DNA from 3 places in the Butyricicoccus sp. OF27-2pH9A genome. Region 2 is predicted to be linked to each of the others. Evidence: predicted binding sites of a transcription regulator. Region 2 holds the regulator's gene; each other region holds the start of a gene.
The links. The regulator Rex, encoded in region 2, represses fermentation and respiration genes when NADH is low (regulators of the CRP and FNR family bind a similar motif). The targets are predictions, from matches to a motif close to ATTGTTAANNNNTTAACAAT.
Positions count from the first base shown of each region.

Region 1 (10,592 bases), on a different contig from region 2:
TAAACCCGCTGATCGGCTCGGCCGGTGTATCTGCCGTTCCGATGGCAGCCCGCGTTTCGCAGGTTGAGGGCCAGAAGGCCAATCCGGCAAACTTCCTGCTCATGCACGCGATGGGCCCGAACGTAGCCGGTGTTATCGGCTCCGCTGTTGCCGCAGGCTTTGTCCTCAAGGTATTCGGCGCGTAAGTGCAAAGCAAAAGAACCCGAATTTTCGGGTTCTTTTTTTACGCTTTTTGGTTGAGAAGAATTGAAAATAATGGCCGTCTATTTGTAACGGTATGCATACGATATCCCGCAGGGAGAGCACATTGTGCTCCCACGCAAAGGTAAAACATCACGCTGATTCTACATTTTCCATTCTCAATTTTTTATGCTTTCTTGACAATTTATGTCGCCCTGTTTTATAATAAATGTAAGAAATGAACGGGTGGTCCTTATTGTGCAGGTACTAAAAGACGAACTTCGACACAAAATTCTGCTCGAATCCGAGCATTTATTCCTGCAGCGTGGGTACGACCGCACCTCACTGCAGATGATCGCGGACAAGGTAAATATCAGCAAGAGCAACCTCTACCACTACTTCAAAAACAAGGAGGAGCTGTTCTACGAGCTGACCGACAGCGCTGCAGACGGCCTGAAGCGCATGATCCTGCGCTTCCGCAGCATGCGGTTTGACTTGAACATGGACGCGCAGGAATTCCGGATGCTGCTCACCGAGGAGGTACTCTCACTGCTGCTGGCGGAGAAATACGGCCTTCTTCTTATCATGGAGCAGGCCAACGGCACTCGATATGAAAACCTGCGGCCGGTAATGATTGAGCTGATTGCGTCCAAGATCGTGCCCATGCTGGCTGACGAGGAGAACAGCCCGATGATGGCGCAGATCATGGCACGCAATCTGGTGGACGGGACGGTACATATCCTCAAGAACCGCGTTCGCCCGAGCGAAGTCCGTGCCGGACTGAATCAGCTGATCACCTATCACACACAGGGAATGCACGCGCTGCAATAGCAGCGCTGAGGCTGTCGCGAAACTACAGTTTCGCCGACAAGCAGGAACGGACCGTGGGCCGTTCCAAAGTCGTCCGAAAGTTCCTATACAGAAACTTTCTCCCTCCAGAAGTTCAAAAAGGGTGATACATGCTCACCCTTTTTGAGCATTTGCAGAGCAAATGCTGTTTCGTGCGCGCTGCCGCGCGAAATGCTGACTATACGACTTTTTCGACAGACTGCGCGCTGCAATAGCAGCGCGTTTTCTTTTGCCCTTAAACGGATACAAATGCGTTCTAACCGTCCCCGAATCCACATACACTGTCACAGATGAAACCTCATCAGGCAGGAGGGAAACAGCGGTGAAGGGCTTACCGGAGGAGCGCACGATCCGTCTGGCGCAGTACATGATCGAGCAGAAGGCCACCGTGCGGCAGACTGCGGCACGGTTCGGAATATCCAAGTCAACCGTACATAAGGATATCACAACGCGCCTGCAAAAGCTGAATACCGAGCTGTATGAGCGCGTACAGACCGTTCTGCAGGTGAACAAGCAGGAGCGGCACATACGCGGCGGCAGAGCAACACAGGCGAAATACCGCGCCGAAGCGGCACAGCGACGCGGTGAAAAATAAAAAAACCGACTTTCCAAGCGGAAAGTCGGCAAACAGAAGCAGCGTGACAGTGTTGCTATGTAAAGGCTTAAAGCAGGCCGAGCTCATGCGCGCAATCGCTGCAGACATTCTTACCCTTGAAGTGGATAATGTCCTTTGCGTTACCGCAGAATACGCAGGACGGCTCGTACTTCTTGAGGACGATATGATCGCCGTCAACGTAGATTTCCAGAGCGTCCTTTACTTCGATGCCCATAGTGCGGCGCAGCTCAATCGGGAGCACGATGCGACCAAGTTCATCAACCTTACGAACAATACCGGTGGATTTCATTTTCAACACACTCCATTTCTTTATCATAAAAAATGTATTACCAAATCCCACTCACTCGGGATGTTGGACGGAAGGGGGGGAACACGATATGCTGTCCGTTATCTGGACGGTGTTCCTTTGTATGGCGCTGCTATGCGGTGCGGTCACGGGCAGGCTGGCAGAGGTTACGGCAGCGGTACCCACAGGGGCTGCGGAAGCGATCACGCTGGCAATCAGTATCACCGGGCTGATGTGCTTCTGGAGCGGTGTGATGGAGCTGCTGCAGGCTTCCGGACTGGCAGAGCGGCTGTCCCATCTGATGGCTCCTGTTCTGCGTCCCTTGTTCGGAAGCGCATCGCAGGATAAACAGGCGATGGAAGCAGTAAGCGCCAATGTAACGGCAAATTTGCTGGGGTTATCCAACGCGGCAACGCCGTTGGGATTGCGTGCGTCAGAGCGGCTGTATGTTCTTGCAGGGCGGAGCGGAGCGCCGGATACCGTGCTGACGCTGATCGTGCTGAACGCAACCTCAATTCAGCTGATTCCGTCTACGGTGGCGGCGGTTCGTGCGGCTTGCGGAGCACACGCGCCATTTGATATTATGCTGCCGGTGTGGGGAGCTTCTGCGGCTTCCGTTGCGGCGGTGCTGCTCAGCAGCAAGCTGCTGCGTCCTTTTTTTCCGGATGGGGAATAGCGGGACAGGTAAGTGCGCCTTACAAGTAGTATTATCACACATGAAAAGCAAGAAATTTGTCGAATAAGCAAACAATCATCAAAAAATTTCCAAGCAAGGGAAATAATACAAGGAGGGAGATTGTTGCAGATTTTGCAGAACGCGCTCATTCCGGCACTTTTGGCGGGAATCAGCCTGTATGCGCTGTGCAAAGGCGTGGACGTATTTCCAACTTTTCTGCGCGGTGCAGCCGTCGGTTTGAAAACCGCGGTGCAGATACTGCCTGTTATGGTCGGGATGCTGACAGTCGTGTTCATGCTGCGCGCCTCAGGTGCCGTTGATATTGCGGCAAGCGTGCTCGCGCCCGCACTGCGTATACTGGGCATACCGAAAGAATGCACAGCCCTGACCCTGCTGAAGCCGATCAGCGGAGGAGGAGGACTGGCAATGGGCAGTGAAATTATACGACGCTGCGGACCGGACAGCTATGCCGGACGCGTGGCCGCAGTGATGCTGGGAGCCTCGGAAACCAGCCTGTACACAATCAGCGTGTACAGCGGGCACCTTGGTTTAAACCGAACCAGATATGCTGTATTTGCGGCATTGTGCGGTGATCTGGCAGCATTTACCGCCTCTGCAGCATTGGTTAGAATATATTTCCCATACAGTTAATATTATATCGTGTATGTTAAAAAATTACCATAGCTTATGTCAAAAATTAGCGAATTAAATAAACATTACTTGTATTCTTTGTGCAATATGCAAAAAATACAGGCTGAGAAAATAAAAAGCATCTATGCCGAAGCACAGATGCTTTTCATATTGCAAAGCGATTACTTCTTTACGATCTCCTTGCCGAAAGGACCATCATAGTCGAAGAAGCCCTTGCCGGTCTTAACGCCCAGCCAGCCGGCACGAACCATCTGACGCATCAGCGGATGCGGACGGTACTTCGGATCGCCGGTCTCGCGGTACAGCGTCTCCATGATTGCGAGGTTTACATCGTGGCCAACAAGGTCAGCGGTGTGCAGCGGGCCGGACTTCATGCCTGCGCCAAGCTGCATAGCAACGTCGATATCAGCAGGGGAAGCGATGCCATCAGCAACGATACCCATTGCCTCGTTCATCATCGGGATCAGGATGCGGTTTACAACGAAACCGGGACCTTCCTTAACGGCAACCGGGGTCTTGCCCAGGGATGCCATCAGGTCAAATGCGGTCTGGAAGGTTTCGTCCGAAGTCTGGATCGCGCGGGTAACCTCAACCAGCTTCATGATCTGAGCCGGGTTGAAGAAGTGGCAGCCGATGAACTTGTCCGAACGGTGCGGGATGCAGGCAGCCATCTCGGTGATGGACAGACCGGAAGTGTTGGAAGCGAAGATGGTGTGAGCGGGGCAGATCTTGTCCAGATCCTCCAGCAGGTCCTTCTTCAGATCCATGCGCTCCAGAATAACTTCCATGATGAAGTCAGCATCGGCAGCGTCCTTGCGGTCAACCGAGGTCTTGAGGGAAGCGAGCAGCTCGTCCTTGCGCTCTGCGGTCATCTTGCCCTTGCTTACGAGGAACTCGTAATCGTGTGTGATAACGGTCTTGCCGCGCTCGGTGAACTCCGGCTTGATGTCGATCATGGTAACGTCATGACCTGCGTTCAGGAATACCTCAGTGATGCGTGCGCCCATGTTGCCAGCGCCGAATACACAAACTTTCATGCTAAATTAACCTCTCTCTCACTCTTTGCGGATGGATGAACAGGTATTGCGAATATTGATTAGTCAAAACCGCACAATCTGGTTTTGAATTGTGCGGTCCGACTGTCTCAATGCTTACTTATTCTTGAATTCCTTAGCCGGCTTGTCGCGGTTCTTGTCCAGGAAGTAAGCCATGCCGTACTTCTGATCCTCGGTAGCGAAGCACTGTGCGAAGCAGTTGCCCTCGAACTTCAGAGCGGAGTTCAGGTCGGTCTGCATGCCAACGTTTACAGCTTCCTTAACCAGAGAAACAGCGATCGGAGCCTGAGCAGCGATCTCCTCAGCCAGCTTTACAGCCTCATCGAGCAGGTTCTCCAGCGGATATACGTAGTTAACCAGGCCCATGTCCAGAGCGTCCTGAGCGGTGTAGTTAGCGCGAGCGGTGTACAGCATTTCCTTAGCCTTGCCTGCGCCTACGAAGCGAGCCAGACGCTGGGTGCCGCCGCAGCCCGGGGTGATGCCCAGACCAACTTCAGGCTGACCGAAGGAAGCGTTCTCGGAAGCGAGACGGATGTCGCAGGACATAGCCAGCTCGCAGCCGCCGCCGAGGCAGAAGCCGTTGATGGCAGCGATAACCGGACGCTTGAAGTTCTCGATCTTCCAGCAAACGCGGTTGGACTCGTTGCCGAACAGCTTGCCTTCTGCACAGGTCTTGGTAGCCATCTCGGAGATGTCAGCGCCTGCAACGAAGGAGTTAACGGTCTTGCCCTTCTTGTTAACGGTGGAAGAACCGGTCAGAACTACTGCATAAACGTCGTCCAGATCCTTAGCCAGCTCGTCGAATGCCTCTTCCAGCTGTGCGTACATGTCGGTGGACAGAGCGTTCATAGCCTTCATGTGCTCGATCTTAACGATCGCAACATGACCCTTTTTTTCGATTACTACGTCAGTCATTTTTAAGACTTCCTTTCAGAATATGTGCTATGAGCGTAAAACGCTCAAAAGCAATCTCCGTTCGGAGATTACCAAACATCCAAAGGATGTTTGCAGTCAAAATAGAACAGAAGCGAGCTTCTGTTCGTAAAAACCGGGGGCGTGTACCTCGGTTTTTACACCTCGACTCAGCCGCCTTGGGCGGCGTCATTCGGGTATCACACTTCAGTTTCTACGGAACTGAAGTGTGTATCTAGGGGACTTTTGAAGTCCCCTAGAGTGCAAGGCGAAGTTACTTGCACAATTCGTCGCGCTCAACGATGATAGCTTCGCCCATACCGCCGCCGATGCACATGGTAGCCAGACCGATGGTCAGGTCGCGCTTGATCATTTCGTGGATCAGGGTGGTGGTGATGCGGCAGCCGGCTGCACCGATCGGGTGACCCAGAGCGATTGCGCCGCCGTTTACGTTAACCTTGTCCATATCAAAGCCAAGCTCACGGTTAACAGCAGCAGCCTGTGCAGCAAATGCCTCGTTGGACTCGATCAGGTCGAGGTCAGCAACGGTCAGACCTGCGCGGGACAGAGCCTGACGGGTGGACTCGATCGGACCTACGCCCATGATGGACGGATCGCAGCCTACAGAGCCCCAAGCACGAACCTTAGCCAGCGGCTTGAGGCCGTTTGCCTTAACGAACTCCTCGGAAGCGATGATCATTGCAGCGCCTGCATCGTTGATGCCGGAAGCGTTGCCTGCGGTTACGGTGCCGCCGTCCTTCTTGAATGCCGGGCGCAGCTTGCCGAGAATCTCCAGAGTGGTGTTCGGCTTTACATGCTCGTCGGTATCAAAGATAACGGTTTCCTTCTTCTTCTTAACCTCGATCGGAACGATCTCGTCCTTGAAGCGGCCGTTAGCGATGGCAGCAGCTGCCTTCTGCTGGGAAGCGAGAGCGATCTCGTCCTGCATTTCGCGGGTGATGCCGTACTTTTCAGCTACGTTTTCTGCAGTGATGCCCATGTGGTACTGGTTGAATACATCAAATACGCCGTCGTATACCATCATATCGACCAGCTTCTTGTCGCCCATGCGAGCACCCCAACGGGTATCGCGGGAGATGTACGGAGCACCAGACATAGACTCGCAGCCGCCTACCAGCATCATCTTGTTCTCGCCGGAACGGATGATCTGGGTGCCGAGGGAGATGGCACGCATGGAGGAAGCGCAAACCTTGTTCAGGGTCATAGCCGGGGTGGTGATCGGCAGACCGGACTTCAGGCAAACCTGACGTGCTACGTTCTGGCCTACGCCGCCCTGCAGTACCTGACCGAACAGAACCTCGTCGATTGCTTCCTTGTCAACGCCTGCACGCTCGATAGCTGCCTTTGCAGCAGCGGTGCCAAGCTCGGAGGAGTGTACATCGCGGAGGGTGCCGCCGTAAGTGCCGATTGCGGTACGGGCAGCGGAACAGATGTAAACGTTCATTTAGCTGTTTCTCCTTTTCTACTGATGCGGCGAAAAAACTATGCCGCCGCATGGTGATGGAAACTCGATTTTCTTGAGTTCGTTAATATTTTATCAAACTATTCTGCAGAATGCAAGGGGAATTGGTCGATTCTGTAAAATTATATGAAAAGTCCAGTTCCCGTTTGCGTAATCTGCACAAATAGAATTGATTAGTCGTTAGCCAGACCCATCAGCTCGTCACGGAAGATGCGAGCGTCCATGGTCTTGATCTCGTCAGCCATCTTCGGAACGAATTCCATCTGGTCGAGGATCTGGGTCTGCAGGTCGATGCCCGGAGCGATCTCGGTCAGGGTAACGCCTTCCGGACGCAGCTCAAATACGCAGCGCTCGGTGATGTACAGAACCGGCTGATGTACTTCGTTAGCGTAATCGCCGGAGAAGGTGATGTGCTCAACCTGCTTAACGAACTTCTTCTTAGCGCCTTCCTGGGTGATAACGAGCTTGCCGTCCTTGCACTCAGTCTTGAGGCCCTTTGCAGTGAAGGTGCCGCAGTAAACAACCTTCTTGGCGTTCTGGGTGATGTCGATGAAGCCGCCTGCACCTGCCAGACGGGTGCCGAACTTGGATACGTTCAGGTCGCCGTTCGGAGCAGTCTCAGCCAGGCCGAGGAATGCAACGTCAAGGCCGCCGCCCTGATAGAAGTCGAACTGTACGTTGTGCGGGATGATGCACTGTGCGTTAGCAGCAGCGCCGAACTGGGTGCCGCCGTACGGTACACCTGCGATGGAGCCTGCCTCAACGGTCAGGGTCATCTTGTCGGAGATGCCTTCTTCAGCAGCTACGTTAGCGATCTTCTCCGGTGCGCCGGTGCCGAGGTTTACGATAGCGTCCTGCGGCAGCTCCATAGCAGCGCGGCGGGCGATGATCTTCTTAGCGTCCATCGGGATCGGCGGGATAGCGTCAACCGGGATGCGGAACTCGCCGGTCAGCGCGCCGTCGTACGGCATGCCGAGGCACTGCATGTTCTCCTCCTCGGTGCCGACTACAACAGAGTCAACATAGATGCCCGGGATAGCAACCAGCTTCGGGTCCAGAGAGCCGCCCTGTACGATCTTCTCAACCTGAACGATTACCTTGCCGCCGGAGTTCTTGCAGGCCTGAGCCATAGCAGTTACGTCCAGAGGACCGATCTCACGATGTACGGTGCAGTTGCCGTACTCATCGCAGTAGGAAGCACGCAGGAATACAACGTTGATCGGGAAGCCCTTGTACAGCAGGCGCTCCTGACCCTCGATGTTAACGATCTTTACCAGATCTTCCTTGGTAACGTCGTTCAGCTTGCCGCCGCCGTTGCGCGGGTCAGCGAAGGTCTTCAGGCCAACGTGGGTGATGGTGCCGATGTTGTGAGCAGCGATATCGCGGTACATGTGCGAAATAACGCCCTGCGGCAGGTTGTAAGCCTCGATCTTGTTGTTCAGAGCCAGCTCGCCGAGCTTTGGAGCACGGTCCCAGTGGCCGCCGATAACGCGCTTAACCATGCCTTCATGGCCGTAATGGTCACCGCCGGTGCCATCGCGGTGGCCCTGACCGGCTGCAAAGAACAGGGTCAGGTTCTGCGGGTGGCCGGTCTCAAGAAAACGCTTCTCGAGAGCCTTGGACAGGGTCTCCGGGCAAGCACAGGATACGAAACCGCCGGTAGCAATGGTATCGCCGTCCTGAACCTTCAGAGCAGCTTCCTCCGGGGTGATGATGCTTACTTTCTTCATGTTTATCAATCCTCCTGATAATAGTGCGACCGGTTTTACAGTGGTCACGCCTGTGACGTGAAAGACCTGATTCTATCTATCGCCTGCGGAATCTCATCCGCTGCGGCAACAACAACACGGTGCGCGGCTTCGATCTCCTCATAGAGATACGGGCAGCCGGTGCAGCCGCGCAGGATCAGCAGTACGTCATAAGGAACACCGTCCTCCGGATAGGAGAATGAGGCGGTGTCCTGAAGGGCAGCGCAAATCGCCTTGTAGGCGTCTCCGCGCTCATAGCGCGGATTGCAGCCGCCGCAGAATTTTACCGTGCAGCGCAGCAAGGCGCACAACCCCTTTCAAGATGTTTCCATATGGGAACAGTATGGTATAACGCAAACACAGGCACTCACGGGTGCTCCATGAGTGCCTATAGTTTGCTCAGAGATTACTTGATGCGAGCAATCTTCTTTGCCAGTTCCTTCTTCATTTCAAGGTTGGACTGACGGGCAATCATGATGCGCTGAGCCTGCGGCGAGCCTGCACCGTGCATGGACTCCGGCAGATAGCCGACAGCTGCAGTACCCATGGTCATGTTCTCGATCAGGCGCAGCAGACGCATACGGTCCTCGGTCGGAACGGAAGCAACGCCCTTGAGGTACTTCTCGATGTACGGCTTGAGCTCCGGGTTGCGGTAATCAGCCTCGGACGGCTGGGTTACCATCAGGCCGCCTGCCAGATCCTGTGCCAGACGAGCGATCTCGTACGGGAAGCGGGTAACGTTCTGCTTGCAGACGTTTGCCAGCAGCAGGTCGATCAGGTAGTTGCCTGCCTTGGTCTTGGTGCCCTGAGAGGAGCAAGCGATACCGCAGCAGTACAGGGTCTCGTTCAGGTGGGTCATCTCGATCAGCTTGTCCTTAACGTGGGAAGCCTTGGAGGAGCCAGCCATCTCGCCAGCCAGAGCGGTAGCGCCGATCAGAACGTCGCCTACGCCGACCTTGCAGCCGCCGTAAGACTGACGGTGATAGCCTGCGAAACGCTCTACGATCATGCCGGCAAACTTAACTTCGCCGTTGAGGAAGATGCGGTCGTTCGGAACGAATACGCGGTCGAAGATAACGAGAACTTCGTGGCCGCCGTATACCTTGTTGCCTACGTCGATGTCGTTGTACTCTTCAATCTTGCGGGTGTCGCAGGACTGACGGCCGTAGATCAGGGTGATGCCCTTGGAATCGGTCGGTACAGCGAAGGAGATCGCGTAGTCCTCGTCGCCCTCGCGCATGGAGATGGTCGGCATTACCAGAACCTCGTGAGAGTTTACAAAGCCGGTCTGGTGAGCCTTAGCGCCGGTAACGTATACGCCGTCAGCGGTGCGCTCTACAACGTGCAGGAACAGATCCGGATCAGCCTGCTTGGACGGAGCGAGGGAACGGTCGCCCTTAACGTCGGTCATAGCGCCGTCAACTGCGAGGTCCTCATCCTGCACGCGGGTCAGGAACTTGAGGAAGTTCTCGTGGTACTTGGTGCCGCAAGCCTCGTCGATCTCGTAGGTGGAGGAGAATACAGCGTTCATAGCGTCCATGCCTACGCAGCGCTGGAAGCAGGCTGCAGTCTTCTGACCGAGCAGACGCTGCATCTTAACCTTCTTGATCAGGTCGTCAGTGGACTGATGCATGTGGGTGAAGCGGTTGATCTTCTTGCCGGAGATGTGGGAGGTAGCAGTCATCAGATCCTGATACTGCGGGTCCTCAGCCAGCTCGTAGGTAGCGGCGAAGGAGTTCAGGGAAGGACGGATAACCGGGTCGTCAACCGGATTCTCTACCTTCTTACCGAACATATACAGATTGAGGTTCAGCTTGCGCAGGGACTCAATGTACTGGTCTTTGGTCATCATAAGTGATCAAGTATCCTTTCTCATTACAATTTGGTACACATAACATGAATAAAGAAAATAGGGCGGGGAGACGGGACTCCCCGCCCTATTCAGGCGTTACATGCGGAAATTAGAAGCACTCTTTGTATACGCGCTCGCTGAGCTCGATGCTCCACGGACGGTAAGAGTTGGTGATCAGACGCTGCTGGTTTGCATCAACAGACAGTGCAAATGCCTTAACGTCCTCTTCCTTGAAGCCGTACTCATGCAGCGGCTTCAGGTGCAGAACCTTCTCCAGGGTTACG
Region 1 is NZ_JAQEXK010000018.1:22,183-32,774, reverse strand. Features, by position in the region: gene PG722_RS12020 (sodium ion-translocating decarboxylase subunit beta) at 1-185, shown strand, start outside; gene PG722_RS12015 (TetR/AcrR family transcriptional regulator) at 439-1,011, shown strand; gene spoIIID (sporulation transcriptional regulator SpoIIID) at 1,352-1,624, shown strand; gene PG722_RS12005 (AbrB/MazE/SpoVT family DNA-binding domain-containing protein) at 1,692-1,934, opposite strand; gene PG722_RS12000 (nucleoside recognition domain-containing protein) at 2,023-2,607, shown strand; gene PG722_RS11995 (spore maturation protein) at 2,731-3,258, shown strand; gene PG722_RS11990 (3-hydroxyacyl-CoA dehydrogenase family protein) at 3,420-4,295, opposite strand; gene PG722_RS11985 (enoyl-CoA hydratase-related protein) at 4,410-5,228, opposite strand; gene PG722_RS11980 (acetyl-CoA C-acetyltransferase) at 5,500-6,690, opposite strand; gene PG722_RS11975 (acyl CoA:acetate/3-ketoacid CoA transferase) at 6,882-8,438, opposite strand; gene PG722_RS11970 (hypothetical protein) at 8,483-8,758, opposite strand; gene PG722_RS11965 (4-hydroxyphenylacetate 3-hydroxylase family protein) at 8,863-10,308, opposite strand; gene PG722_RS11960 (4-hydroxybutyrate dehydrogenase) at 10,418-10,592, opposite strand, start outside.
Region 1: a site for Rex is predicted at 6,769-6,788, ahead of PG722_RS11980 (acetyl-CoA C-acetyltransferase). Genes of this name have one in related genera too.

Region 2 (10,592 bases):
CACAAGACGCAATTTCGTTATATTGTATTAAAACCGTGAAAAGAATTTGTGCAATATCCATAAAAGAAAAGGCGTATGTCTCAAACATACGCCTTGTGCATTGTTACTTTTTGCCGGTATACGGACGAAGGTCCAGCAGAGCACGTTCCACGCTCCAGTAGAAGCCCTGTTCACCGACCATATCATAAATACCGGAGCGGTGCATCATATTCATGGCACTGCTCGGCAGGCCGCACAGTACGATATCCACACCGTTTTCGTGCAGCGAACGAAGAATATTCATCAGCGCCTGTGCCGCCGAAATATCAATATACGGCACGCCGCGCATGGACAGCAGCAGCGTATCACAGGTGCCGACACGCTCGGTCAGCTGCTCGATGGTATCGATGTTGGCGAAGATCAGCGGACCGGTGATGTAAGCGACCATTGCGTTGCGGTAACGCTCGCTTAGCGCCTCGTCGTTGTTCTTGATACGGGACATGTCAACACGCTCGTAGTTGATCTGCAGCTTGGACAGACGGGCAACCATCAGGATCAGGCCGAGACCAACGCCGACTACGATCGCAACCGTCAGATCGAATACGATGGTGCAGATCATGGTGACGATAAATTTCGCCATGGCACCCTTGAAACGGTGGCTGAACATGTACTTAATGGCGTGCCACTCGTTCATGCGCCATGCAGTGACCATCAGCACGCCTGCCAGACCGGCCAGCGGCACATTCTGAATGACCGGCGCGAGCAGAAACATCATGATCAGCAGACCGACCGCATGGAAGATGCCGGTCAGACGGGTCTGCGCACCCGAGCGAACCGCTACCGAGGTACGCGCCAGAGCGGCAGTTGCCGGAATGCCGCCGAACATCGGCAGCACCATGTTTCCGACGCCCTGTGCGAACAGCTCCTGATCGTTGTTGAGCTTGACGCCGGTCGCGCGGCCGGCAGACGCACCGCACAGCAGGCTTTCGAGCATGTTCAGCACCGCGATGGAGAATGCCGGCGCCAGCAGAGCAGGAACCGTGTTCCAGTCAATCTGTGCCGGAGACAGACGATCCGGCAGCATGAGCGTTTTCGGAATCTCGCCGACGGTTGCTATATCGAGCTTTAGAATCATCGTTGCCGCAGTTGCGATGATAATGCCGATGAGCGAGGCCGGTACGACCGCGTTCCACTTTTTCGGGAAGAACACCATCAGCAGAACGACAAAAAGCGCGATCAGCGTGGTAGCAATATCCGGATGAAAGCCGAGATCCTTATACGAGATGATCTTCGCAATCGCACTGGCCCCTTCTGAGTGCGTGCCGAAGAAGTTGTCGATCTGACCCATCGCGATGATGACCGCAATACCCGAGGTAAAACCGGTGATAACCGGCGCGGGTACGAAGGCGGTCAGGTTGCCGAGGTGCAGCACAGCCGCAAGGATGAGCAGCGCACCGGCGAGAAAGGTTGCCACGAACATGCCCTGCATGCCGTAGGTCGCGATCAGCGAGCCGAGAATGGCTGCCATTGCACCGGTCGGACCGGAAATCTGATAATAGCCGCCGGTCAGCGCCGAGATGATAAGACCGGCAACAATCGCCGTAACCAGGCCGCAGGCCGCCGTCGCACCGGCCGATACGCCGAACGCCAGTGCCAGAGGCAGCGCCACTGCCGCAACGGTCAGACCGGCCATCAGGTCCTTGGCCAGCTTTTGCCCGTTGTAGCCCTTGAATTCCTGCTGAAGCTGCCGCAAAAATGCAGTTCCCATGATGTTTTTATTCCCCTTTTCGTGATTCTCCCGTACACAGCAAAAAGCAGGGCGGCCAACGGAAAACGTCAGCACCCTGCTTTGTGGTGTACAGGCGTATAGCAACAGTATATCATATGGAAAACGTTACAGCAAATAAAAATGGCAGAAAAACAGAAAATTGTGAAAATTGTTGAACATTCTGCGCGGTTATCATGTGAATTTAACCATGCGGAAATTTGACGGGAGGACAGGCGTTGCAAAATTCCGTCAAACAGCATATAATCTAAGGCATGAGCATGGAAGCATGAAAGGAAATGAAAAGCTATGCATGACGATCTGACCGCACAGGACATTGAAATGATGCAGAAGGAGCTGGACCACCGCAAGCTGGAGCTGATGCCCGAGCTGATCGAGGAGGTCAAGCGCACACGCGCGTTCGGCGACCTGAGTGAAAATTTTGAATACAAAGCCGCCAAGCAGGCGCAGAACCGCAACCGCAGCCGCATTCGATATCTGGAGCGCATGATTAAATCCGCGCATGTGATTGAGGATAAGGCAGGCGCGGATGAGGTCGGTCTGTTCGATAAGGTGGAACTGCTGTTTGAGGACGATGATGACACGGATACCATTCAGGTGGTAACGACCGTGCGGTGTGATCCGCTGAACGGCAGAATCAGCTGCAAGGCACCGCTCGGTAAGGCGGTGCTCGGCAAAAAGGTCGGTGACCGGGTGGATGTCACCACCGAGGAGGGCGACAGCTATACTGTTGTGATCAAGTCCATCACCAAGGAGAAGGATGATGGGTCGGGACCTATTTTGTAATTGAAAATGGAGAATGGAAAATGAATGTGCGCACCGAAGGCGCGGATTAAGGCAATACCGCATAATGGAACAAGAGCGGTTTGCGAATAAATTCTGCGTACTGATGAGGCGCGGTTTCTTGCAATACTTGCCGTATTGCAAGAAATCTCGGCAGCGCGGACGGAACTTGCGCAAGGATAGCGCTCATTCTCAATTATTGCACGCGATTGCAATAAAAAACTGCTGCACATCAACCGTGCGGCAGTTTTTTCATGTACTCACAGCCCAAACAGGAGCAGGGCGGCGGTGAGCAGAAACTGTTCCCAATCCACCACGCCGTCATCGTCCATCAGCAGGAACCACACGATGAGCAGGGCGATCATAGTATCCATGTCCAGCCGGACACCCTGCAGACGCGCATTCAGCGTGCGTCCGAGACCGGAAAAGGTGCTGCTCTGCGGCGGTTCGTTTGTTTCCGGTGCGGTCTGCTCTGCGGCAGCAAGATAGCGGTTATACATGGGTCAGCACCTCCTATAAGGCTCGCGGCGCGGTATCGTCTGCGGAGCGGTTCACCTGTCCGAGTGCCGCGCGCGCCATCCGCGCCATGCTGACGAGACGGAGCGCTCGGTCGAACTGGCCGGAAACCTCCTCCGCGACGAACGGCTTGAGTGCGCCGAGCAGCGCCCGTTTTTCCGGTTTTACGGCATTCTGTCCGCTCTGCGCGATCGCGCCGATGACCGGAAGCGCCTTCTGCATCATTTCGGAGGCCGGATCGTAGGTGCTCTGCGGCTCTGCCTGTGCGGACGGCTGACCGCCGAGCAGGTCGGACACGGTTTTCATCGCGTTCTGCAGTGACTCCGGGTCGCTCAGCAGCGAGGAAAGCATATCGTTTTCCATCCAAACGCCTCCTTATTTGCCGAAAATGTGCCGAAGCTGAGCGGCAAGCCGCGCACCCTCGGGTGTCTGCATGAGTTTTTGCGCTGCCTGTGCTGCGCTGCGCATGTCACCTCTTTGCGCGGCTTTTGCGGCCTGTTCCAGCTCAGCGGCATGCTGTGCGGACAGCTGCTCGACCGCACGCCTGCCGTCTGCGGTGCCGAGCGCACCGGAAAGCCGTTCGAGCGCCGCGTCTCCACCGGCCTGTGCCGCAAGTCTGCGGAGCAGTTCGTTCTGATTCATTCGCGTCCCGTCCTCTCTCATAAGAAGTTGTTTCATGACAGTATATGCCGCCGGGAGGAGAAGTGTGTGCACAGGGGAATAAATTGTGGCTGATCGCAAGAAAATTACTTTACATCGCGGGATACTCGGTGTAAAATACAGCTATATGTGCGGCGCAGAGAGAGGGAACAACATGAAAGTGCTGATATTTGCAGATTCCCACGGCTATAACATGGCAATGGCCTTTGCGGTAGACAGGGAAGAACCGGATGTGGTCATTCACTTAGGCGATCACGCCGAGGATGCTCGCGAGATCGAGCGCGTGTTCCCGGCCATGCCGATCTACCGCGTGCGGGGCAACAACGATTTTGATCCCGATGTGCCGCTGAATGCGGTTGTGATACCGGGCGGCGTGCGGATTTATATCACGCACGGCCACCGTGAGCGTGTCGGCATGCTGTCGAGCGGCATTGTGTCCCAGCGGGCTTACGAGGAGCACTGCACGCTCGCGTTCTTCGGGCACACGCACCGCATGATGCTCGAGCGGGAGAACGGCGTGTGGGTATGCAATCCGGGCAGCATCAGTCTGCCGCGCGGCGGTCCGGCCAGCTATGCACGGCTGACCATCGAGAACGGACGGGCTGCGCTGCTCGAGCTGGTCGATGAGGACGGCAGTCTGCTGCGAAAAGAGCGTCTGTAAGAGAAATAGAAAATTAGGAGAACATTATGCTTTTAGCAATCGACGTAGGCAACACCAACATGGTGTTCGGTTTATATGACGGAGACAAGCTGCGCGGCTCGTTCCGCATTTCCACCAATTCCGAGCGCACCTCGGATGAGCTGGGTATGCTGATCGCGCAGTATTATCACTTCCACGATATCGCCTGTGCGGATACGACTGCGGTCGTTATCGCGTCCGTAGTGCCGCCGGTGATGTACACGCTCATCAACGCCATCCGCAAGTATCTGTTTGTGCAGCCGGTCATTGCAGGCCGCGATGTGGACATCGGCATCAAGAACTGCTATGCCAACCCGCGCGAGGTCGGCGCGGACCGACTGGTCAACGCGGTTTCTGCGGTTCGCAAGTACGGCAAGCCACTCATCATCGTGGATATCGGCACGGCGACCACCTTTGACGCCATCGACGAGAACGGCGCGTATCAGGGCGGCGCGATTTTCCCGGGTCTGAAGGTGGCGATGGAAGCGCTGTTCCTCAAGGCCTCCAAGCTGCCGCGCGTGGACATTGAGCGGCCGGAGAATGCCATCGGCAAGACTACCGTGCAGTCCATGCAGTCCGGTGCGGTGCGCGGCTATGTCGGCGCGCTGACCGGCATTATCACGGATATCCAGAAGGAGCTGGGCGGCAAGGCGAGAGTTGTCGCTACCGGCGGCATGGGCCGCATGATGGCGGAATACTGCGACCTCATCGACGATGTGGACCCGAACCTGACGCTCGAGGGTCTGCGTCTCATCTACGAGAACAACCGCGAGGCGTTTGAAAACCGCAAGCTGGATATGACTAGCAGCGTCATCGAAGTGACCGAGGAAGGTACATGGCAGGAGAACAAGTGAGTTGAGCTGCTGCGAAACCGCTTTTTCGACAAATACAAGTGACTTTCTGACGAAAACAGTAATTCTGCTGAAAAAACGCAGAAAAAGGCTTGAACTTTTTCAAATCACTGCGGTGAAAAGTGCTTTGCAAAACCGATAGAATGTTGTAAAATAGAAGTGGTTTCGTGTATGCGAACACCACTTCTATTTTTGTTTTTTGGGGCACGGTGCGAGATGCGCCGTGGAGAAGGCTGTGGAAGCCGCAACCACCCATTCTGACGAGAATGGGGCGCGAAAGCGAAAGACTTTCGCGTCGGGACATAAAGGAGCGAAGGAAACACACATGGGTATGACAATCGCGCAGAAGATTTTGAAAGCGCACTTGGTAGACGGCGAAATGGCACTGGGTCAGGAGATCGGCCTTAAGATCGATCAGACGCTGACGCAGGATGCCACCGGCACGATGGCTTATCTCCAGTTTGAGGCGATGGGCGTCGATCAGGTCAAGACCGAGCGCTCGGTCGCTTACATTGACCACAATACCCTGCAGTCCGGCTTCGAGAATGCGGACGACCACAAATATATCGGTTCTGTCGCTAAGAAGCACGGTATCTACTATTCGAAGGCAGGCAACGGCATCTGCCATCAGGTGCATCTGGAGCGCTTCGGCGCACCGGGCAAGACCCTGATCGGTTCGGACAGCCATACGCCGACCGGCGGCGGCATCGGCATGCTGGCGTTCGGTGCCGGCGGCCTGGACGTTGCAGTCGCAATGGGCGGCGGCGCGTACTACATTCCGATGCCGAAGATGGTCCGCGTCAACCTGACCGGCAAGCTGTCGCCGTGGGTATCTGCGAAGGACGTTATTCTGGACGTACTGCGCCAGATGACCGTCAAGGGCGGCGTCGGCAAGATCGTAGAGTACGCAGGCGAGGGCGTAAAGACCCTGTCCGTACCGGAGCGTGCCACCATCACCAACATGGGCGCTGAGCTGGGCGCTACCACCTCGATCTTCCCGTCCGACGAGGCAACCAAGAAGTTCCTCGAAGCACAGGGCCGCGGCGACGTATGGGTACCGCTGTCCTCCGACCCGGACGCAGAGTATGACGAGGAGTACACCGTAGACCTGTCCGCACTCGAGCCGCTGGCAGCTATGCCGCATATGCCGGATAACGTCAAGAAGGTATCCGAGATCGGCGAGATCAAGGTAAACCAGTGCTGCATCGGTTCGTGCACCAACTCCTCCTACTACGACATGATGAAGGTCGCTTCCATCCTCAAGGGCAAGACCGTAAGCCCGGAGGTTTCGCTGACCATCAGCCCCGGTTCCAAGCAGGTATTCAATATGCTGGCGCAGAACGGCGCTCTGGCGGATATCATTTCGGCCGGTGCGCGTATCCTTGAATGCGCCTGCGGTCCCTGCATCGGCATGGGCCAGTCGCCGGAGTCCGGCGGCGTATCGCTGCGTACCTTCAACCGCAACTTTGAGGGCCGTTCCGGCACCCAGGATGCACAGATCTTCCTCGTATCTCCGGAGGTTGCAGCAGCGTCTGCACTGACCGGTGTGCTGACCGATCCGCGCACCCTCGGTGAGATGCCGGAGATCGAAATGCCCGAGCATTTCACCATCAACGACAACATGATCGTAAAGCCGGCCGAGAATCCGGCTGAGGTTGAGGTCGTTCGCGGCCCGAACATCAAGCCCTTCCCGCTGGGCAAGGCGCTCGAGGCATCCTACACCGGCAAGGTCGTTCTCAAGACCGAGGACAACATCACCACCGACCACATCCTGCCGGCCGGCGCAAAGCTGCTGCCGTACCGCTCGAACGTGCCGTACTACTCCAACTACTGCTTCATCAACGTCGATCCGGAGTTCCCGTCCCGCTGCAAGGAGCAGGGCGGCGGCGTAATTGTCGGCGGCGCAAACTACGGTCAGGGCTCGTCCCGTGAGCATGCAGCGCTCGTTCCGCTGTATCTGGGCGTAAAGGCTGTACTGTGCAAGTCCTTCGCACGAATTCACAAGGCAAATCTGGTCAACTCCGGTATCATCCCGCTGACCTTTGCCGATCCGGCAGACTACGATGCAATCAATCTGCTGGATGAAATCTCTCTGCCGAACGTGCTCGAGGAAGTAAAGAACGGCGAGCAGGTCACCGTTGTTTGCGGCGGCAAGACCTTCAAGGCCGACTGTGAGGTTTCCGAGCGCCAGCGTCACGCACTGCTTGCAGGCGGCACGCTGCTGTATGCACGTCAGCAGAACAAGTAAGCCTGTCAGGCTCGACAGGGGAGCCGCGCGGTTCCCCTTGACAGCCATATTTTCTTTTGTTAAAATAATATCAATGGTGTAGGAGGACAAAACTATGTCTATCGACCAGTCTGTTCTGGATAAATTTGAGGCAGTTGTAGAGAGCCAGCGCAAGCGTATCATGGATATGAAGGCGCAGGACGATTTTATTGATTACTCCAAGCTGGACAAGCTGATCATCGGCGTGTGCGGCGGCGACGGCATCGGCCCGATGATCACCGGCATGGCTCAGCATGCGCTGGAGGTTCTGCTGGCGGACAAGGTAAAGGCCGGTAAGGTAGAGTTCCGCGTGATCGACGGTCTGACCATCGAGCGCCGTGCCGAGCTCGGCTGCGCTATCCCGCCCGACGTTATGGAAGAGCTGAAGAAGTGCCACGTTATCCTGAAGGGCCCCACCACGACCCCGCGCAAGGGCGATCCGTGGCCGAACGTAGAGTCCGCAAACGTTGCAATGCGCAAGGCTCTCGACCTGTTTGCCAACGTGCGCCCGGTAAAGGTGCCGGAGTTGGGTATCGACTGGACGTTCTACCGCGAGAACACCGAGGGCGGCTACGCTGTCGGCTCTCAGGGCGTACAGATTGATGACGATCTGTTCATCGACTTTACCGTAGCTACCTCGCAGGGCTGCGAGCGTATCGCTCGTCTGGCATTCGACTATGCACGCAAGACCGGCAAGAACCGCGTTTCCTGCGTCACCAAGGCGAATATCATCAAAACCACCGACGGCAAGTTCCTCGATACCTGCCAGAAGGTAGCCAAGGAGTATCCGGAAGTACAGTTTGATGATTGGTACATCGACATCATGACCGCAAAGCTGCTCGACGACAAGCGCCGCCGCGACTTTAAGGTCGTTGTACTGCCGAACCTGTACGGCGACATCATCACCGACGAGGCCGCTGAGATCCAGGGCGGTGTTGGTACGGCAGGCTCTGCCAATATCGGCAAGCGCTATGCGATGTTCGAGGCAATTCACGGCTCTGCGCCGCGTATGGTACAGGAAGGCCGTGCAAAGTATGCGGACCCGTCCTCCGTACTGCGTGCAGCTGTTATGCTGCTTGAGCACATCGGTGAAATCGAACTGGCGAAGAAGCTCGACCGCGCACTTGATATCTGCATGGTAGAGGAGCGCAAGGTTGTTGTTACCGGTCGTGATACCGGTGCAACCGCGCAGGAATTTACCGACTATGTGCTGGATACTATCGCTAAGCTGTAATTTACACGAGAATAGAATTTGAGAGAGGGAGAGAGTCTGTGGAACGCAAGCAAGAGGTTTCCAAAGCGGTAATTCAGCGATTGCCTCGCTATTATCGGAATATTTGTGAGCTGAAGGCTGAAGGGGAGCAGCGTATCTCCTCCAAAGCACTGGCAGAGCGCATGGGACTGACCGCTTCGCAGATTCGTCAGGACTTTAACTGTTTCGGCGGCTTTGGTCAGCAAGGCTACGGCTATAATATCGACAAACTGCAGGAGGAGCTGGGTGCGATCATGGGTCTGCGGACCGGCCGCACGGCGATTCTGCTGGGTGCCGGCAACCTCGGCCGTGCATTGCTCAATAACTTTAACTTTTCTGCCAGCGGCTTTGAGCTGCTGTGTGCGTTTGACGCAAATCCGCAGCTCATCGGTCAGCGCTTTGGCGGCCATGAGGTGCGCAGCGCGGATACGCTTGCGGAGTTCATCGAGTGCAACAAGCCGGATGTGGCAGTGCTCACCATTCCGCGAGGAGATGCTCCGCGTATTGCACGCGGTCTGGTAGAGCGCGGTATCCGCGGTCTGTGGAATTTCACCGGCGAGGACCTTCATCTGGAGGGACTGGGCGTTCCGGTCGAAAACGTGCACCTGTCGGACAGCCTGATGACGCTGTGCCATCTGGTCGGCGCAGCGGATGAGAAAAGAGAACAGAACCTGTAAAACGAAAGGGAGTATCTTTGGATACTCCCTTTTTGTGCGAAAAAGCCGCTATCCAATGGATGAGCGGCTTTTGTGTTACATTTTGTCCAGATAATATGGTGTTGTCTGGTACACATAGTAGTTGACCCAGTTGGTGTAGAACAGGTTGGCATGTGCCTTCCAGGTCACCAGCACGTCTTCGTTGGGATCGTCGTTGCGGAAGTAATGACGCGGCACCTCGGGGTTCATGCCCTTGGCCAGATCACGCTCATACTCCTTTTTGAGTGTGTCGGCATCGTACTCGCCATGGCCCAGAACAAAGATCTGACGGCCGTTCATCGCCTCCACGATGTGCACACCGGCTTCGTGCGACTCTGCGAGAATGGTTAGACGCTCGTCTTTGCGGATGTCGGCGGCACGTACCTCGGTGTGGCGCGAGTGCGGTGCGCAGAAGATATCATCAAAGCCGCGCAGCAGCGGCTCCTTCGGCAGCAGAACATGGTGCTTGAAAATGCCGGACATTTTCTCGGGCAGCATGTACTTCGGAATACCGTAGTGATAATACAGACCGGCCTGCGCTCCCCAGCAGATGTGCAGCGTGGAATGAACGTGCGTTTTAGTCCAGTCCATGATCTCGGTCAGTTCCTTCCAGTATTCGACTTCCTCGAACGGCATGGTCTCCACCGGCGCACCGGTGATGATAAAACCGTCATACTTCTGGTCGCGGATATCGTCGAATGTCTTGTAAAAGGTGAGAAGATGATCCTCTGGCGTATTTTTGGAATGATACGTTTCGGTCTGGATCAGATCGACCTCGATCTGGATCGGCGTGTTGGATAAACAGCGCAGGATCTGGGTCTCGGTAATGATTTTCAGAGGCATCAGGTTGAGTAAACCGATGCGAAGAGGACGAATGTCCTGTGTCGCGGCACGGTGTTCGGTCATAACGAAAATGTTTTCGCTTTCCAATACGGCGCGTGCCGGCAGACTGTCGGCTATCTTAATAGGCAAGCCGACACCTCCTTTTTTCTTTACAAATCTTTATATAATATATTCAGTATAGCAGATTTACGGCAGTATCTCAAGGGTTTGCATAAAATGCAGAAAAATGAAAAATAACTGTTGACAAAACAGGGGGAATAATGGTATCCTGAATAAGCTGTT
Region 2 is NZ_JAQEXK010000008.1:113,539-124,130, forward strand. Features, by position in the region: gene PG722_RS08100 (SulP family inorganic anion transporter) at 104-1,747, opposite strand; gene PG722_RS08105 (GreA/GreB family elongation factor) at 2,054-2,551, shown strand; gene PG722_RS08110 (hypothetical protein) at 2,809-3,048, opposite strand; gene PG722_RS08115 (hypothetical protein) at 3,062-3,427, opposite strand; gene PG722_RS08120 (hypothetical protein) at 3,440-3,706, opposite strand; gene PG722_RS08125 (metallophosphoesterase family protein) at 3,879-4,385, shown strand; gene PG722_RS08130 (type III pantothenate kinase) at 4,412-5,257, shown strand; gene PG722_RS08135 (aconitate hydratase) at 5,580-7,502, shown strand; gene PG722_RS08140 (isocitrate/isopropylmalate family dehydrogenase) at 7,597-8,754, shown strand; gene PG722_RS08145 (redox-sensing transcriptional repressor Rex) at 8,793-9,449, shown strand; gene metA (homoserine O-acetyltransferase MetA) at 9,525-10,439, opposite strand; partial or broken gene PG722_RS08155 (hypothetical protein) at 10,497-10,592, opposite strand, start outside.

Region 3 (10,592 bases), on a different contig from region 2:
GCAAGACCACGGGTGGTGTAATTCCAGTCCTCTGGCAAAGATAACATCATGGAAAGCAGTCCCTTGGCTTTTAACGACAGGTTTGCATTTCGTAAATGATGATTGCTCATCACGGTATAATCACGGGTCCGTTCAATGCGAAAAACGGCCATCGACCTCACTCCTTCCGAATTTTGGGTACAAAAAAACCGCAATCCTCATTCCAAAGAATTGCGGTGTTCAACACTTTTCAAATTTTCTTGCATAGAACCAAAACAGCGGCTTTCGAGGACGCGCCTCTGTAAATGGCTCCTCCTGGGCGAAAGGAAGTGTTTGCATCACTCGGTCAATATCCGTTGATTCCATGTCATGCTGAGATTTGCAATCTTCCCGGATTGCTTCTTGAATTTCCTTTACCGTACACATAGTCATTCCTTTCCTTTCGTTGTATGGGTTTATGAGCGGCGGCGTTTTCCCGGTTTGAAATCGAGGATATGTCCCTCAATCACACGAGCGTAACGCTTGATCTTAATCTCCCGACGCTGCTGGCTTTGCAGGGCAGCCTGATACCCGTCCTCGGTCAAAAACAGCCGCATTTCCTCTCCGGGGCTGCCGTAAGCTGTGCTGGGACGCAGGACGGAAAACTCAATCATCCAGCGGGTGTTATCCCAAAACCTCTCTACGGCGAGAATGTTGTGTCCTTTCAGCTCACGGGCTGAAATATCCATCATAGGCGGCTCCTTTCATCGTTCCTGGTCTCTCTGACGCTTTTTCTGCCATGCCTCCAGCAGCTTGATGATGGTTTCCTGCATCCGCTGGGGCGTATAGCTTTTAGGAAAATACTTCCGCAAGGTGTCAGAGGTAAATGTCACTCGGTCCAGATCGCTTTTCTTTTCCTCACCCATGATGACACGCATCATATCGAGAGTCAGATGCCCCTCCTGACTGTATTTTTTGAGCCGCTGGGCTTGAGAAAGAGAAGGGGTAGCCTGTTCGCTGTCCATCGCGTCCAACAGGTCTACCTGTTCCTCCTTTTTGAGAAAGGACAGCTCATAGGCAGGGTTCAGGGCGATTTTCTTCTCATCGACCATATCCATCAATTCAGGAATCAGTTCAGTCAGACGGATATAACGAAAAATCTGGTTTTTACTCTGACCTACTTGCTCTGCCAAAACCTCGCTGGACTTCTTCCCAAAATCGTTCCCAACTTGGGAACAATTTTCTTTACTCGGTCTGCCAGCCTGCCTTTTCATAGCCTCCAGCTTCATCTTGTAAGCAAAAGCCCTTTCACTTGGGAGCAGACTTTCCCGTTGCAGATTGCTGTCAACCATAATGATTGTGGCGGCATCATCATCCAAATCCCGAACAATGACCGGCATGGTCTCCTTGTCTGCCAGCTCACTGGCTCTGTGCCGCCTGTGTCCGGCTACCAGCTCATAACCGCCCTCCGGGTCCGGTCGAGCAATCGCCGGAACCAGAACGCCATACTGCTTGATACTGTCAGCGGTCTCCATCATGGCTTCGTCATCCTTGACTTTGAATGGGTGGTTCTTAAAGGGATGCAGTTCAGACAGCGGAATCTCCTGAATCTTTTCCAGCTTTGCATCCTGACGGCCTTCTTCGGTGGAGAACAGATCATCTACCGAGGCCAGCTCTATTTTTTTCGCGCTGCTTTTCAAGTTTCAACACCTCCTTCGTCAGATTTCGATACCCCTCTGCCACCTTGCCGCCAGGGTCATGGGCGAAAATACTTTTTCCCTCTGCACTGATTTCCTTTGCCCGGACAGAATGGGGGATCTCTGTGCCAAATACTTTGATCTTGCTGCCATAGGTCTCCCGCAGGAGCGCGGAAATCTCTTTGGCAAAGTTGGTTCGGCTATCCACCATCGTCAGCAGGATACCGTCTATCTGGAGCTTGGGGTTGATCTGCCGCTTTACCTTGTTTACCGTGGAGAGCAGCTGTTCCAGCCCTTTGGCGGGCAGATACTCCGCCTGAACGGGAATGATGATCCTGTTCGCAGCGGCCAGCGCATTGACTGTGAGCATACCCAGGGAGGGCTGGCAGTCGATGAGGATATGGGAGTATTGCCCCTTCAGCGTGTCCAGATATTGCCGCAAGATAGTCTCGCGACTCATGGCGTTTACCAGGGATACCTCCATACCGGATAACTGGATGTCCGCAGGCATCAGGTCTACACCCTCTGGGTGGTGCAGGATACCCTCGCCGGGACGAAGCGGCTCATCCATCAGGATATGCCCCATAGCGTCTGACAACGTAAAGGGCAGCTTGTCCGGCTGGGGATGGCCCAGGCTGATTGTCAGGCTTCCTTGCGGGTCCCCGTCGATCAGCAGGACTTTCTTTCCGGCCTGCGCCAGCCCGATTCCCAAGTTGGCACAGGTCGTTGTCTTGCCAACGCCGCCTTTCTGGTTGGCAATGGCAATGATTTGCGTGTTCATTGACTTCACCTCATTTCTAATTGTTGCTATTGCTTCTGGAAATAGAAAAAGCCGCCACTTCAAAATCATAAAGTGACGGCCCTTTCTAATGCAGGAATCTTTTTCCCTGAAATGAAAAAAGCACCCAGTTATTTGTTACTGAGTGCCTGCATTAGAATCGTATTTAATTGTTCAGATTTGGTCAGATTATGCCAAACCCTCCAGCGAAAAATCCGGTGTCTGAGAGTGCCAAATCGCCCTCAAAAATACCCCCGAAATTGCTCTCTGGTTGTCCTATTTTTTAACCACTAAGGCCGTTTTTTGACCCCATTTTTGCCGGTTGTCCTATATTTAACCACTAAAAATTGGGTGAAAACGGCTCTCGTTTTGCCAAATTTGGTCAAACCATATCAGCCCGTTTAGATATAGCAAAAGCCCGGAAAACCTTGATTTTCCGGGCTTTTTGAACCATTTTGATATAGTCTGAGCAGTCGATTATCGCTTGCTGAACTGCGGAGCGCGACGAGCTGCTTTGAGACCGTACTTCTTACGTTCCTTCATACGCGGATCGCGGGTCAGGAAGCCGGCAGCCTTCAGAGCTGCGCGGTACTGGTCGGAATCAGCCTGCAGCAGAGCACGAGCGATGCCGTGACGGATTGCGCCAGCCTGGCCGGTGAAGCCGCCGCCGGTTACGGTGCATTCTACGTCGAACTTGCCCTCGGTGCCGGTTACTTCGAACGGCTGACGGCAAACCATCTTCAGGGTCTCAAGACCGAAGTAGTTGTCGATGGTGCGGTTGTTGATCTTGATCTCACCGGTGCCGCCCGGGAAAAGACGAACGCGGGCAACAGAGGACTTTCTTCTGCCGGTGCCATAGAAATATGCCTTCTTAGGTGTATACATCAGTTAATCCTCCCTTACTTTTCCCAGTTCTCGGGCTTCTGAGCCTGATGATTGTGGTTCTCGCCAGCAAATACCTTCAGACGGGTAGCGGACTGACGGCCGATGGAATTTTTCGGCAGCATGCCCTTAACTGCGAGCTGCATAGCGAACTCCGGCTTCTCAGCCATCAGGGTCTTGTACTGAACTTCCTTCAGACCGCCGACCCAGCCGGTGTGATGACGATAGTACTTCTGGGTGAGCTTCTTACCGGTCAGAACCGCCTTGTCAGCGTTGACGATGATTACGAAATCGCCGCAGTCAACATGGGGAGTGAACGTGGTCTTGTGCTTGCCGCGAAGCAGCATTGCAGCGGTTGCAGCAGTACGACCCAGCGGCTTGCCAGCTGCGTCCAGTACATACCACTTACGCTCGACATTTTCTGCCTTAGCCATAAAAGTAGACATGGTTTTTTCCTCCGTTTATATATATCAAAAATACTTTGACAACTGATTGATCGCTCGAAACGAGCATATTTATTAAAACACATCATTTTGCGCAAGTCAAGCGAAATTTTGAAAAAATATCTTCAATCCAACACATTCTCTTGTTTTCTCTTTTAATCTCTCTCATACTCTCGAATACTCACTTTGCATTTCATTTTTTGCATTTGCGATTTTTGGCGTTTTCTGATAAATTTTAATATGTACGATCAAAAAGGAGACTGTTATGCAGAAAATGCTTTCCTATGTCCGCCGTGCGGTGGACCATTACCATATGATAGATGAGGGCGACAGGATTGCGGTCGGCGTTTCCGGCGGCAAGGACTCACTCGCGCTGCTCGTGGCGCTCAGCCAGCTGAGTCGCTTTTATCCGCACCATTTTACAGTCGTGGCTATTACATTGGAGATGGGCTATGATGAGATGGACTTCTCCCCTGTACAGACGCTGTGCGACAAGCTGGGCGTCGAGTACATCCGTGTCCCCACCCAGATCGGCCCTATCGTGTTTGATATCCGCCATGAGGAAAACCCCTGCTCGCTCTGTGCCAAGCTGCGCCGCGGTGCCCTGCACGATGCCGCCCGCAAGGCAGGCTGCAGCAAGGTTGCGCTCGGCCATCACTTTGACGATGTGGTCGAGACCTACATGCTTTCCCTATTTTATGAAGGCCGCATTTCGTGCTTTTCGCCGGTAACCTACCTCGACCGCGCCGACATCACGCTCATTCGTCCGCTGCTGTATGTGCCGGAGCATTATGTGCGCTCGTTCGCCAAACGGCATGAGCTGCCGATCGTGCACAATCCGTGTCCGGCGGACGGCAACACCAAGCGGCAGGAGATCAAGGATTTGCTGAAAAATCTCGAAAAGACCATGCCCGGTGTGCGCGAGCGCATTTTCGGCGCCATGCAGCGCTACCCGCTCGAGGGCTGGGAACCGGACAAGACCCGCCGCGATTACAAATGATCTGTTCCCTATATAAAAAGAAAGGAGATGAGAACCATGATCCAGATTGGCTTCTGCGACGACGATCTCAGCGTGCTCGATGAACTGCACGAGCTGCTCGGCAGCTACCGTGCGGAACACAACGCCGATATCGCCCCGACGGCCTTCCAAAGCCCGTTCGAGCTGCTGGCGTCCATCGAAAAGGGCGCACGCTTTGACATTCTGCTGCTCGATGTGCTCATGCCCGGCGAAAACGGCATCGAAGCCGCCCGTGAGATCCGTCAGTACGACTCCAACGTGAAGATCATCTTTCTCACCTCATCCGCAGAGTTTGCCGTGCAGTCGTATACGGTGGGCGCGTATTTCTATCAGCTCAAGCCGATCTGGCCGGAAAGCTTCTTCCGGCTGATGGATTCGGTCATTGCCGCCTGCTCGCGTGAGAGCAGCGCCAGCCTGATTCTGCGCTGCAGAACCGGCATCACGCGCGTTGAACTGGACAAGCTGGAATACTGCGAGGTCATCCGCCGTTCCCTGCTGCTGCACAAGACGGACGGCACCGTGCTCGAAGCCGCCGGCAGCATGGACAGCCTGTGCGAAAGCCTTGCCGAACACAGGAATTTCCTGCGTATTCACCGCTCCTACCTTGTAAATTTAGAGCATATCCAGACGATCACGCCGAAAACGCTCATCATGTCCAGCCGCGCCGAGCTGCCCATTCCGCGCGGACGCTACAACGACATCAAGGATGCGTACCTTGAACACGCCTTTCAGAAAGAGCAGGTGTTCCTGACATGATCGCACTCGCTGTTGACCTTTGCAACTCCGTTGCCGTTACGCTGTTCGGCATCGCGCTCTCTGCGGCATTCTGCAATATCCACTGGACGCCCAAGGCGAAAAAGCGCATGCTGCTGTACACGCTGATGATCTTCTGCCTGTCCGGCATCGCCTACCTCGGTGTGGACCCGGGCTTCGGACGCTATCTGTATCCGCTGCACACCCACCTGCCGCTTGTGCTCGCGCTGTGCTCGCTCAGTCATGAACGCCTGTGGCCGGTGATTTCTGTGCTGACGGCGTACCTGTGCTGTCAGCTGCGGCGCTGGCTGGCGCTGATCGCGGTCGCCATCTTCTCCGGCGGAGACACCATGCAGTACGCTGTGGAAATGATCGTCACCGTGCCGCTGCTCATTCTGCTGCTCAAGACCGCACCTGCCATCCGGTCGGTGTCGCAGTATTCGCGGGCGGTGCAGTGTCAGTTCGGCATTGTGCCCGCGGTGTACTATGCGTTTGACTATGCCACCCGCGTTTACACCGACCTGCTGTTCTCCGGTTCGGCCGTAGTCGTGGAGTTCATGCCGTTCGTGTGCAGTGCGGCGTACCTGCTGTTCCTGATTCACATTTCCAGAGAGCAGCACGCACGGCTGCATTTGGAGGAGCTGAAAAGCAATCTTGACCTGCAGGTGCATCAGGCCGTCCGTGAGATTGAAGCACTGCGTATCTCTCAGCAGAAAACCCGCACCTACCGGCATGATCTGCGGCATCATCTGCAGTACATCACCGCCTGCATCGAGAATAAGCAGTATGAGCAGGCACTGCAGTACATTCACTCCATCAGCGAGGAAATCGAAGCCAGCCGCGTGACCGTTTACTGCGAAAACGAGGCCGCAAACCTGATTCTCTCATCGTTTGCCGACCGCGCCAAGGCGCAGAGCATCCCGCTTGCGGTGCATGCCGTGCTGCCCAATCAGCTGCCGCTTGCCGAGAGCGACCTGTGCGTGCTGCTCTCCAACGCGCTTGAGAATGCGATTCACGCATGCAGCGCGCGCGCAGACGGTGTTCCCGGACATATTGAGGTGCAGGCCTACGAAAAATCCGGAAAGTTCTTCCTGCAGATTGTCAACGACTGCACGCAGCCGGTGCAGTTCAGCCACGGCGTGCCGGTCTCCAACCGCGCCGGACACGGCATCGGCGTGCACAGCATTTGCAGCATTGTCGAGCGATACGGCGGCGTGTACAGCTTTTCGGTTAAGAATCAGCAGTTTATCCTGCGAATTTCACTTTAATAATTGCATAAGAAAAAACGCTCTGTTTTCACAGAGCGTTTTCTTATAAACAGTAGCAAACACCGTGCGGAACTGTAGTTCCGCCGACAGCATTTTAGCGTTTATTGGAGCGCTTCCAGATACGCATCTTCTCCGCTTCCTGAATCAGCTGCTCGCGGAAATCCGGATGCGCAACCGAGATCAGAGCCTCCGCACGCTGCCATGCAGTCAGACCCTTGAGGTTTACCTTGCCGTACTCGGTGACGAACCAGTGCGCGCACGGACGGGCATCGGTAACGACCGAGCCGTTCTCAAGCGTCGGACGAATTCGGCTCTCGAGCGTGCCGTCCTTCTTCTTAAAGGTGGACGAGCAGCAGATGAAGCTCTTGCCGCCCTTGGACAGATATGCGCCCAGAACGAAGTCCAGCTGGCCGCCTGCACCGGAAATCTGCTTGATACCGGCACTTTCTGCGTTCATCTGGCCGAACAGATCCACATCCACGATATTGTTGATGGAAATGAAGTTGTCGATCTGTGCAATGGTGCGCGCATCGTTAGTATAGGATACCGGTGCAGACATGCACTCCGGATTATCATTTACAAAATCGTACAGCTTCTGGGTGCCTGCGCCGAACGCGAACACCTGACGGCCGCGGTCGATGGCCTTCTTCGAGCCGTTGATCTTGCCTGCACGGGAAATGTCAACGAAAGCGTCAACGTACATCTCGGTATGAACGCCGAGGTCCTTCAGGTCGGACTCCGCGATCATCGAGCCTACGGTATTCGGCATGCCGCCGATGCCCAGCTGCAGGCACGCGCCGTTCGGGATTTCCTCCACGATCAGCTTTGCAACCGCCTTATCAACCTCGGTCGGCTCACCGCCTGCGCCCATCTGCGGCATTTCGGTGTCGCTCTCAACGATCATATCCACCTGCGAAATGTGAATGCCGTCCTCAAAGCCGCCAAGGCAGCGCGGCATATACTTGTTGACCTCAACGATGATAACATCGGATACATCGCAGATCGCCTTGAGGTGCGAAGCCTGCGGACCGAAGCTGAACCAGCCGTGTGCGTCCATCGGCGCCACCTGAATCATGGCTACATTGACATGACGGACGTTCTCGCGGTACCAGCGCGGCATCTCGGAGTAGCGCAGTGCGCTGTAAAAGCCGAAGCCCTCCATGCAGGCCTTGCGCTCAATGCCGGACATGTGCCACGAGTTCCAGGTGATCTTGTCGGCTGCATTCGGAATATCGAATACCGCCGGTCGGCGCATGAGTACGCCGCCGCGGAAGTTTACATCCTCCAGCTCGCCCATGCGGGCAGCAAGTGCCTTGTCCAGTGCAACAGGCGTACCCGTACACCAGCCATAGTCTACCCAGTCACCCGATTTAACAACCTTAACGGCTTCATCCGCCGTTGTCAGCTTCTGCTGATACAGTGCAGTATAATCCACGCTGATTCCCTCCGTCTTACTTGTTCTTCATTGTTTATTCTTTAACAATCATGCTTACTTATGATTATAATCTCTTTTGGGGTACAGGTCAACACAGGTTCGCAAAAAAGAGTGAGAATCCATTCAAACCGCTCCCCGCCCTCTTTTCCTTATATTTCATCCTGTTATTTTAGATTTTGCACAAAATACCGCCCATTTATCCTTCAAAAATACTGAAAATCCGCATGAAAATCAGGGGTTGATTTTCTGCGCTAAAGTGTTATAATAGTAAACAAGATATGAACTGAATTACAGGAGGTTTTCTAAAAATGAAGACGAAGAAACTTCTTGCACTGCTGATGGCAGGCGCAATGAGTGTATCCATGCTGTCCGGCTGCGGCGGCTCTGCTGCCAAGGCCGACGACTCGAGCGCCGATGCGGCTGACACCTCAGCTTCCGCTGAGAGCGATATCGATTATGTAAAGAGCAACGGCAAGCTGGTCATCGGCATCACGGATTTCGCACCGATGGATTATAAGGAAGACGGCTCGGACGAGTGGGTCGGCTTTGACGCGGACATGGCAAAGGCTTTCGCCGAGAGCCTCGGCGTAGAAGCTGAGTTCATTGAGATCAACTGGGACAACAAGATCATGGAGCTGGATTCCAAGGGCGTTGACGCCGTTTGGAACGGCATGACCCTGACCGATGAGGTCAAGACCTCCATGAACTGTTCCGACCCGTATGCGACCAACGCACAGGTTGTTGTTGTTCCGTCCGACAAGGCGGACGCTGCCAAGGACATCGACTCTATCAAGGATATGACCTTCGCGGTTGAGTCCGGCTCTGCCGGTGAGGCTGCTGCACAGGCTGCCGGTCTGAATGCAACCGCAGTTCAGTCTCAGGCTGACGCACTGATGGAGGTTGCCGCAGGTACCTCTGATGCCTGCGTGATCGACCTGCTGATGGCAGGCGCTATGATTGGCGAGGGCACCAGCTACCCGAACCTGACCTACACCGTAAACCTCAACGAGGCCAACGGTGAGGAGGACGAGAACTACGTTGTAGGCTTCCGCAAGGGTTCTGACCTGACCGAAGCATTCAACAACTTCTACAAGGGCGCCTACAAGGACGGCGTGGTTCTGGCTCTGGCTCAGAAATACGGCGTACAGGAAGCAATCGTAGATCCGGAGGCTTAATCTCCCATCCCCTCAGTTCAATATAAGGCAGAAGGCGGACTACCGTCTTCTGCCTTATGTGTCACAGGAAATAAAGTAAAAAAGAGGTAAAGAGGAAACAACATGTTTGCCAATGTAACACTCAGCCTGATGGGCGGCTTTGTTACCACCGTACAGCTTTTCTGCCTGACGCTGGTATTCGCTCTGCCGCTCGGTCTGCTTATCAGCTTCGGCTCGATGAGCCGCATTACACCGCTGCGCGCACTCATCAAAATCATCGTCTGGATCGTCCGCGGCACGCCGCTTATGCTCCAGATCATCATCATTTTCTACGGTCCTGCCCTGCTGTGGGATATTTCCCTGCCACGCTTCACCGCTGCGCTGGTTGCGTTTGTCATCAACTACGCCTGCTACTTCTCGGAGATCTTCCGCGGCGGCATTCAGGGCATTCCGAGCGGCCAGTATGAAGCCGGTCAGGTGCTCGGCATGACCAAAAGCCAGATTTTCTTCAAGGTAACGCTGCTGCAGGTCATCAAGCGCGTTATCCCGCCGATGGGCAACGAGTTTATCAACCTTGTTAAAGATACCGCACTGGCGCGTACCATCGCGGTATACGAGGTGCTGTGGATGGGCGAAAAGTTCATCAAGAGCGCCGGTATCATCTGGCCGCTGTTCTACACTGCCGTATTCTACCTGCTGTTCAACGGTATTCTGACCCTGCTGTTCGGCTGGATCGAAAAGAAAATGGATTACTTTAAATAAGGAGGAGCCGTTATGCCTATTCTGGAGGTACAGCACCTTTATAAGAGCTTCGGCTCTACCAAGGTGCTCAAAGACATCAGCTTTACATTGGAGCGCGGCAAGGCGCTTGCCATCATCGGCTCGTCCGGTTCGGGCAAGACCACGCTGCTGCGCTGCCTGAATTTTCTCGAAACCCCGAATGAGGGTAAGATCATTGTAAACGGCGAGACACTGCTCGACGCTGCCGACCATGCCGCCAAGAGCGATGCGCAGATTCGCAAAAACCGTCTGCACTTCGGCATGGTGTTCCAGTCGTTCAACCTGTTCCCGCAGTACACTGCACTGGAGAACGTCATGCTCGCTCCCCTGCTGCAGGCCAAGGAACGCCCGGACTACAAGCAGAACAAGCGCGAGATTCACGAGCAGATCGAGCACCGCGCCATCGAGCTGCTCGAGATGATGAGC
Region 3 is NZ_JAQEXK010000018.1:9,942-20,533, forward strand. Features, by position in the region: gene PG722_RS11890 (DUF6017 domain-containing protein) at 1-152, opposite strand, end outside; gene PG722_RS11895 (hypothetical protein) at 220-405, opposite strand; gene PG722_RS11900 (DUF5720 family protein) at 435-710, opposite strand; gene PG722_RS11905 (ParB/RepB/Spo0J family partition protein) at 723-1,658, opposite strand; gene PG722_RS11910 (ParA family protein) at 1,615-2,436, opposite strand; gene rpsI (30S ribosomal protein S9) at 2,911-3,318, opposite strand; gene rplM (50S ribosomal protein L13) at 3,333-3,761, opposite strand; gene PG722_RS11925 (tRNA lysidine(34) synthetase) at 4,024-4,758, shown strand; gene PG722_RS11930 (LytR/AlgR family response regulator transcription factor) at 4,795-5,532, shown strand; gene PG722_RS11935 (sensor histidine kinase) at 5,529-6,797, shown strand; gene PG722_RS11940 (butyryl-CoA:acetate CoA-transferase) at 6,892-8,232, opposite strand; gene PG722_RS11945 (transporter substrate-binding domain-containing protein) at 8,541-9,407, shown strand; gene PG722_RS11950 (amino acid ABC transporter permease) at 9,510-10,148, shown strand; gene PG722_RS11955 (amino acid ABC transporter ATP-binding protein) at 10,161-10,592, shown strand, end outside.
Region 3: a site for Rex is predicted at 8,262-8,281, ahead of PG722_RS11940 (butyryl-CoA:acetate CoA-transferase). Genes of this name have one in related genera too.